DNA from 4 places in the Bacillus sp. V33-4 genome. Region 1 is predicted to be linked to each of the others. Evidence: riboswitches for the same ligand, from Rfam matches in the RefSeq annotation. Region 1 holds a riboswitch; each other region holds the start of a gene.
What was found. A riboswitch is a leader RNA that binds a small molecule or an ion and turns the genes downstream of it on or off. The one in region 1 is predicted to bind S-adenosylmethionine.
Positions count from the first base shown of each region.

Region 2: linked by a shared signal. The riboswitch ahead of metK (methionine adenosyltransferase) and the one ahead of sfnG (dimethylsulfone monooxygenase SfnG) in region 1 are both predicted to bind S-adenosylmethionine.
Region 3: linked by a shared signal. The riboswitch ahead of CVD23_RS04630 (PLP-dependent aspartate aminotransferase family protein) and the one ahead of sfnG (dimethylsulfone monooxygenase SfnG) in region 1 are both predicted to bind S-adenosylmethionine.
Region 4: linked by a shared signal. The riboswitch ahead of CVD23_RS04635 (trans-sulfuration enzyme family protein) and the one ahead of sfnG (dimethylsulfone monooxygenase SfnG) in region 1 are both predicted to bind S-adenosylmethionine.

Region 1 is NZ_PGVC01000024.1:70,617-72,819, reverse strand. Features, by position in the region: gene CVD23_RS09635 (hotdog fold thioesterase) at 1-44, shown strand, start outside; gene sfnG (dimethylsulfone monooxygenase SfnG) at 142-1,239, opposite strand; SAM riboswitch class I at 1,448-1,555, opposite strand; gene mnhG (monovalent cation/H(+) antiporter subunit G) at 1,676-2,050, opposite strand; gene CVD23_RS09620 (Na(+)/H(+) antiporter subunit F1) at 2,034-2,203, opposite strand, start outside.
Region 2 is NZ_PGVC01000012.1:36,552-38,754, forward strand. Features, by position in the region: gene pckA (phosphoenolpyruvate carboxykinase (ATP)) at 1-229, opposite strand, end outside; SAM riboswitch class I at 461-609, shown strand; gene metK (methionine adenosyltransferase) at 984-2,180, shown strand.
Region 3 is NZ_PGVC01000010.1:62,628-64,830, forward strand. Features, by position in the region: gene CVD23_RS04630 (PLP-dependent aspartate aminotransferase family protein) at 1-1,333, opposite strand, end outside; SAM riboswitch class I at 1,495-1,610, opposite strand; gene CVD23_RS04635 (trans-sulfuration enzyme family protein) at 1,874-2,203, opposite strand, start outside.
Region 4 is NZ_PGVC01000010.1:64,839-67,041, reverse strand. Features, by position in the region: gene CVD23_RS04640 (DEAD/DEAH box helicase) at 1-1,001, shown strand, start outside; SAM riboswitch class I at 1,187-1,291, shown strand; gene CVD23_RS04635 (trans-sulfuration enzyme family protein) at 1,399-2,203, shown strand, end outside.

The DNA.
Region 1 (2,203 bases):
TCTGTGTTTCAAGATGCACAATGGCGGTGCTAAAAAGAAAATAACATTATAAATTTTTAAAGAAGAAGGGAGCAATTAAGCTTCCTTCTTCCAGTCACTCAACCAGAATGGCTTTTTAAAGGTTTAGCTACATGAATAGTCTTATGAAAATGAAGCTGCAGTTCCCTCTTTTTCTAATAATTGCTCTTTTTTCTTAACAAGAGGAATGACTTCTTCGCCAAAGCGCTGCAAATCTTCTTCGTAGTGGAAATGCCCGGTTAAAATGAGATCTATGCCAATTTTCTTTAACTCAATGATCCGATCAGCCACCTGTTCAGCTGTCCCAATCAAGCCGGTTTTAAATCCATCATTGTATTGAACAAGATCTTCGAACGAGGAGTTCGCCCACATTCCCTGTTTATCTCTCGTTGATTGCCCAGCCTCTTTAACCGCTTCTTTAAAGCCGTTAACTGCTTCAACATCTGCGCTGGCGACGATATCACGTAATAGTTGCACTGCCTCTTCCTTTGTATCTCTGACGATAGCGAAGCCGTTTACCGCAAACTTTAAGTTGCGCCCTTCTTTTTCAGCAAGTGCTTTTACTTCATGTATTTGGGTCTTAAAGCCTTCCAGTGTATTCCCATTCATAAAGTAAAAGTCGGAAACACGGGCAGCCATTTGCTTGGCAGCCAAAGAATTGCCGCCCTGGAATATGGGCAGTTCTGCCCCCTGCACCGGCTTTGGTTTAAGCGGGGCTTCATTTATGCGGTAAAAGTCTCCTTTAAAAGTGGTTGTTTCTTCTGTCCACATCGATCTTAACACTTGAATAAACTCCTCTGCTCTCCGGTATCGTTCATCATGTTCCAGCCAAGGTTCGCCATACCCGATGAATTCCTGCTTGAACCATCCGCTGACAATATTGACTGCGGCGCGTCCATTGCTTATTTGATCTAGAGTAGCCAGCATTTTCGCATACACACCAGGATGCCATAACCCCGGATGGACAGCAGAAATCAATTTTAACTTATCCGTGACTGATGCGAGTGCAGAAGCAAGTGTGATTGCCTCCAGCTGGTTTTCTGCTCCATAGCTTGCAAAAAAGCGGGTTTGCAGCAAAGCGTAGTCATAACCCGATTGTTCTGCAATTTGCGCATATTTTTTATTTGACTCGAAATTCCACCCTGTTCTTTGAGGCAGTTTGGATACAACAAGCCCACCGCTGACATTTGGTACCCAGTAAGCAAATTGCAAATTTCCCATAAAGCATCGTCTCCTTTTTAAAGCGGACTACACCTTGTTTTTATAGTTTAAAGGTAAACATGGAGCGGCCACACTTTCCGTAATTGAAATGAACACTATTTTCCTCATGGACCATTTTGCAGTATCTCTTTATCTAGTCATTGAAAAATAAAAACCCCCTTACTCGAAAAGAGAGAAGGGGGTGGATGAATATATTCAACGTTCCGCCTTCTCATCTTCGGAAATAATGGTATTTCCTCTGAATTTGGCACCGGGCAAATAAATGCTGGTTGCCGAGGTTTCGCAGGGTCAGTCCCTCCACCTCTCTTGATAAGAAGAATAGCTTTATTAAACTGTATAATGTACATCATAATCATTGAATATTAATTCGTCAACCTTTTTTGAATTTTTAATGATTTCAAAAAATAGCCATTATCCACTTAATGGCTGCAGAGTGCTAATTGTCTCTTTGTCTGACACGGTTATTGCGTCTCCAAACCGCCTCTTCTAAATCATCCTGAACGCTTTTCTCCCACAGTTTAACACCAGAGTTATAAGCAGCCCGGCTGATCAGATGCCCGGCGACCGGAGATGTTATGAAAATAAACACAATCCCGAGGATGATTCGCGAGTTGAAGTGGTCCTGTTCCATAAAAAAATGGACGAACGTACCTAGCAGGATAGACATTACCCCAAGCGTGGCGCTTTTGGAAGCCGCATGGTTCCGTGTATAGACGTCCGGCAGGCGGATGACTCCAAAAGCTGCTACAAGGCTTAAAAACGCCCCAATAAGAATTAACGCTCCGCTCATAAATCTAAAGATCTCGATCACTTTCAATAATTACCCCCTTTTCAATATATTTCGAAAAGGCAACGGTTCCAATAAAGGCGAGAATCCCAATTAATAAAATAACTTCGAGGAATGCATTTGTCCTCAGGAGAATGGATACGAGCGCGATAATCGCAACAAGATTGATTCCAATTG
Region 2 (2,203 bases), on a different contig from region 1:
GTCCCCATTCAACTTTGGACCTTGAAGATGGTTCTTCGACAATGTACTTATCTTTAGGTGATCGTCCTGTGTATTTTCCCGTTGTCGCGCGTACCGCACCCGTCGAGGTTAACGATCCTTCATTGCGCTTTAATACTTTTTCGACAAGCTGGGGGACGGACAATTGTACATGGACATTATTTCCTTTTGCTAATTCGGTTAACTTATTGGATACACTAACAGAATTCATCTGATGAATACCTTCCTTTACCAATTTGTTTTTTGTTGAAAGTGATTACATCTCATGAATTAGTATAACACATTGACCGAAATAGTCTATACTATTTAACGTCTAATTATTGAACAATTTCGACAAAATTGTGGCTGCTCGAAAAATTGAGACAATGGTGTTGTTTCCGAAGTAAAATTTTATTGACAGGAGTTTACGGCTTAGGTTATGATTTTTTATTGAACGGATATTCTCTTATCCCGAGCTGGTGGAGGGTCAGGCCCAATGAAACCCGGCAACCTGCTTATTGATGGTATGGACTTCTTTTTTCTTTAGGAAGTGTATGTCTGTCGAGCAAGGTGCTAACCTGATGCAAGGATCCATTCCTTGAACGATAAGAGTGAAAGGCGCGTACATTGGACATCAACCTTTCCTCACATAAGGAAGGTTTTTTTGCGTTTACCAGGTGCCAGCTTAGTTGGTTTGACGAATAAGAGCCTGTTATCCACTATTCGGAGCGCTGATAACGGCCTATGTGCCGGGCCCCCTTAAACGATAGTAAAGTGGGATAAAAAGCTCTTGTTTATTTCATACTACATAGGGAATGAATACCGTATCAATGTAAGGCTTAAGAATAATCACATAGATTAGTACCGTGTTATGATATACCAGTTGCCAGGCAGCAGCGGATTGGGAGATTCCTTTCCGGGAAAATTGGGGTGCTGGCACTTTTCTTATGCCCTTGCCTATTATGAATATAAAAGGAGGGAATCAGATGTCAACAAAACGTCGATTGTTTACTTCTGAATCAGTTACGGAAGGTCACCCGGATAAAATTTGTGACCAAATTTCTGATGCTATTTTAGATGCCATTCTTGCAAAAGATGCGAATGCCCGCGTTGCTGCAGAAACTTCAGTTACAACAGGGTTAGTTCTGGTTTCAGGTGAAATCACTACTACTACTTATGTGGATATTCCGAAAATCGTTCGCGAAACGATTGCCGGTATCGGCTACACACGTGCTAAATATGGTTTTGATGCTGAAACATGCGCGGTGCTAACTTCAATTGACGAACAGTCTTCTGATATCGCAATGGGTGTTAATCAGGCGCTTGAAGCTCGTGAAGGCCAAATGTCTGATGAAGAAATTGACGCGATCGGAGCCGGTGACCAGGGGTTAATGTTTGGATTTGCCTGCAATGAAACGAAAGAGCTTATGCCGCTGCCGATTTCACTGGCACACAAGCTTGCCCGCCGCTTAACCGAAGTGCGCAAGGAGGAGATACTTCCATACCTGCGTCCGGACGGAAAAACACAAGTTACGGTTGAATACGATGAAAATGACAAGCCAGTGCGGATCGATACAATCGTTATTTCGACCCAGCACCATCCAGAGGTTACACTTGAGCAAATTCAGCGCAACTTGAAGGAATATGTGATCAACCCGGTCGTTCCACAGGAATTGATCGATGAAAATACAAAATACTTTATTAATCCGACAGGCCGTTTCGTCATTGGCGGTCCACAAGGGGATGCAGGGTTAACAGGCCGCAAAATTATCGTTGACACATATGGCGGATATGCACGTCATGGCGGCGGTGCATTCTCCGGTAAGGATCCGACGAAAGTTGACCGCTCTGCCGCTTATGCAGCCCGTTATGTTGCGAAGAATATCGTTGCTGCCGGCCTTGCAGAAAAAGTGGAGGTGCAGCTCGCCTATGCGATCGGTGTGGCCCAGCCTGTGTCGATTTCTATTGATACATTCGGAACAGGAGCAGTTGATGAAGACATCCTAATCAATCTAGTCCGCAACAACTTCGACCTTCGTCCGGCAGGAATTATCAAGATGCTCAATCTCCGCCGCCCGCTTTACAAGCAGACAGCAGCTTACGGACACTTTGGCCGTAACGATTTAGACCTTCCTTGGGAGCGTACAGATAAAGCTGAAACCTTGAAATCTCAAGCTCAATAACTGAACAATAAGGGAGTTGCATA
Region 3 (2,203 bases), on a different contig from region 1:
CATTCACTGCGACATCGCCCTTTACTTCTCCTTTGGAAGAAAGCCCAGTTGCTTCGAAGAAAGCACGGTCCAAATCGTTTGTTAAATCGCGCACCGATTCAATCCCGATCGATAAGCGGATCAATTCTTCAGTAACCCCTGTTTTAATGAGATCCTCAGCACTCAGTTGCTGATGCGTAGTTGAGGCCGGATGGATAATCAACGACTTAGCATCCCCGACATTGGCAACATGGGACCATAGTGCAACATGGTCGATGACCGTTTTCCCGGTGTCACGTCCACCCTTAATTCCAAAGTTGACGATCGACCCGAATCCGCCCCCTAAGTATTTCTTGGCCAGTTCATGAGCTGAATGCTCTTCAAGTCCCGGATAGGATACCCACTCGACAGCAGGATGAGCTTTTAGAAAGTCTGCAACCTTCAAGGCATTTTCATTATGTTTTTCAACTCTTAAATGAAGCGTTTCAAGCCCCTGCAGCAGTAAAAACGCACTGTGCGGGCTTAACGATGAACCGAAATCGCGCAATAACTGGACGCGCAGCTTTGTGCTGAAAGCAAGCGTTCCAAAATCATTGGCATAGCGCAAGCCATTATAGCTTGGATCTGGTTCTGTAAAACCAGGGAATTTCTCACTGTTCCAATTAAAGCGTCCGCCGTCAATCACGATACCGCCAATTGTTGTTCCATGTCCGCCAATCCATTTTGTCGCTGAATGGACAACGATATCAGCACCCCATTGGATTGGTTTACACAAATATGGGGAAGCAAAAGTATTATCAATAATTAATGGCACTCCATGTTCATGGGCAATTTCAGCCACTGCTTCAATATCAAAAACGCGCAAGCTTGGATTTCCGATGATCTCTCCATAAACGGCCTTGGTTTTAGGTGTAATTGCTTTCCTGAAATTTTCCGGATCAGTTGCATCAACGAAATGAACTTTAATACCGTACTTTGGCAGGGTAATCGCGAATAAATTATATGTTCCTCCGTACAAGCTTGACGCAGCAACAATTTCATCGCCAGCCTGGGCAATATTCATGATCGACAGGGCAATCGCGGCCATTCCGGAAGATGTAGCCACAGCGGCAACCCCATCTTCAAGCAAGGCTAGCCTTTTTTCGAAAACATCAACGGTTGGATTTCCAATTCTTGAATAGATATTGCCAGGCTCATCAAGGGAAAATAAACTTTGGGCATGTTCTGTATTATGAAAAACATATGAACTTGTTTGATAGATTGGAACGGCTCTTGAGCCTGTGGTCGGGTCAGGTGACTGCCCTCCGTGTAAAAGGATCGTTTCTAAATCGTAAGTATCATAAGATTGTGACATTTTATTTCCTCCCAAATCTGATTAATTTTATAAGAATAATAGGTTTAATGTTTAACAAGCTCTCGTGAACGTTCAGCGCCACTGCATCAATGAGAACCGGCTTTTTTTCAAATTTTGTAAAACAATAAAAGCCCCCTCTTCATAAGAAGAGGGGGCCCCTCCTCTTATCTTTCAAACAGCATCATGCTGCCTGCAGGAATTAGCACCTTTTCAAGCTTGGGGCTTGAAGGTTGCCGGACATCTTCGGGCCTGTTCCCTCCGTCACTCTGGATAAGAGATATTTTATTTGATTAAAACACTAAACTGTTAACTTTATAAAGGATTATAGTAAAGTTTATTTTTTTAGTCAATAACAAATGACTAAAAATATAAATTTTTTTGTATTTTTTTAATTGAATGAATTTCATAAAGCAATTCTTTAATGAAAAACGAACTGTTATTTAATGTTAAGTTAGTATTATTCATTTCCTACGGCATACTCCTGTATATCTAGACAACTTCATTCGTTTTTCAGTTTAGCTTATTACATTTCAAATTTACTCAATTTAGCGCCTTTTTAATGGCATTCTCGAATTCAACGATAATGTCTTCATAATGCTCAATACCGACCGAAATTCGGACGACCTCGTTCGTGATACCCAGTTCAGCACAAGTTTCCGGTGGAAGCGCACGATGGGATGTCTTGAGCGGGTGCGAAACAGTCGTCTCTACTCCGGCAAGTGTCGGAACAATTTTCACCCATGTTAAGGAGCGGAAAAATTCGCTGACATCAACATGTTTATCAAGCTCAATCGTTACCATTGCCCCAAAGTTTTCAGGATTTGCGCTAAATGGATAATAGGTTTTTGCTACGAATTGATGATTCTGCAT
Region 4 (2,203 bases), on a different contig from region 1:
CAGGAAAAACACTCGGTTATTTGTTGCCTGTCCTGCAAAAAATCGAGGTTGAAAAGCGGAATATTCAAGCGGTTATTTTAGCTTCTTCCCAGGAGCTTGTGATGCAAATTTTAGCGGAAATCCAGAAGTGGGCGGAAGGAAGCGGAATTCGGGCCGCATCGTTTATCGGCGGGGCCAATGCGAAAAGACAGCTTGAAAAGCTAAAGAAAAGCCCGCACGTGATCGTCGGAACGCCTGGCCGGACGCTTGAATTAATCAAACAGAAAAAAATGAAAATGCATGAGGTAAAAACGGTTGTGCTGGATGAGGCTGACCAGCTCATTGTCCCTGAGCACGAAAATACCGTCCGGCAGATTATTAAGTCCACGCTTGGCGATCGGCAAATTCTCCTGTTTTCAGCAACTCTGACGAAGAGAACAGAGGAAATTGCCAGAGAAATAGCAAGAGAGCCGGAGATTATTAGAATTACAAAGGATGAAACAATCGATGCTTCGACGGTGGAGCATGCTTATGTTATTACGGAACAGCGCGATAAAATTAATTTTATTGAAAAGCTTTCAAGGATTTCGGGGCTAAAAGGTCTAGTATTTGTACGAGATATCGGGAATTTGAATGTCCTCTCAGAAAAGCTTAAATTCAAAAAAGTAAATGCTGAAGTGCTCCATAGTGATTTGGGCAAAATGGACAGGCAGGCCGCGATCAGGAACTTCAGGACGGGAAAGAGCAATTTGCTGCTGGCCACCGATATTGCTGCAAGGGGTCTCGACATTCAAGGAATTACCCATGTAATCCATTACGATTTTCCGAGGGATCTTAACCAGTACGTTCACCGCTCAGGCAGAACCGGAAGATTTGGTGCAAGCGGCACGGTTCTCGCCATTGTCACAGATAGAGAAGAGCGGGATCTGAAAAAATTCGCACGTGAATTGGGGATTTCGATCACTGAAAAAGTGTTCTTTAAAAGTGAAATAGTTGATAAACAAAATAGAAACCGCTCTTGACAAGAAAAACGATTCAAACATGCTCGCAGAAAGAGCCGTTTTCATTGCTGGTCTATTAAGTATGGTTCTACGGGAACAGAAATGCTCTGCGATCCGAACCTGATGTTAGAAAAACTAACAAGGTCATTGACGGATTGAATCGTTGTTGATATACTCCAGCTATCACAGAAAAAAATAAATACTTGCTCTTATCCAGAGCGGCGGAGGGACAGGCCCTGTGAAGCCCGGCAACCTGCAAGGAAACTTGCAAGGTGCTAAATCCTGCAGATATAAGATCTGGAAGATAAGAGGAGGATTGTCCATTAAACCTCTTCTTTACCTGAAGGGGTTTTTATATTTTCGGCAAAATTGGTCTGGAATTATAAATTTTACATATGAACAAGAAGGTGTGAAAGCTTTGGGAGAGAAATTTGAAACAGAAGTGCTGCACAGTCGAAAAAAGCAAAAACGAGAAATTAAAAGCAAAGTAACACCAATCTATCAAACCTCAGCGTTTAAGTTTGATAATTTAGAAGAGCTTGAAGGATATTATCAAGGCGAGGGAAACTATTTATATTCCAGAGTTGGAAACCCGAATACGGATGAACTTGGGGAAGCCGTGGCGGCACTGGAAGGTGCACCGGCCGGGGTGGCGTCGTCCTCTGGGTTATCGGCGATTCTTGCCGGCGTTCTTTCCGTTGCCCGAAGCGGAGACCATATTGTTGCAACGGACGATTTATATGGAGGCAGCTATCACTTATTGAAAGAAGAGCTTCACGAGCTTGGGATTGAAACGACATTCACTTCCTTTTCTGATCTTAAGAGCGTTGAGGAAGCAATCCGGGAGAACACGGTGCTTCTTTATACGGAGTCGATTACAAATCCGCTTCTTCGTGTAGAAAAGCTTGAAGCGATTGTCGAGCTTGCCAAAAAGTACGACCTTTTTACACTTGTTGATAATACGTTTGCCACTCCTTATCATTGTAAGCCGTTCATACTTGGAATCGATCTTGTCGTGCACAGTGCGACAAAATATATTGGCGGGCATAGCGATATCACCGCTGGCGTGCTTGTCGGCAGAGAGGAATTAATCAGCAAAGCAAGAGCAAAAATTGTCAATTTAGGCGCAAATCTCAGTCCTTTCGAAGCATGGTTAACATGCCGGGGTCTGAAAACGCTGGCTGTCAGAATGAAGACACAATCAGAAAACGCTAAACGGCTGG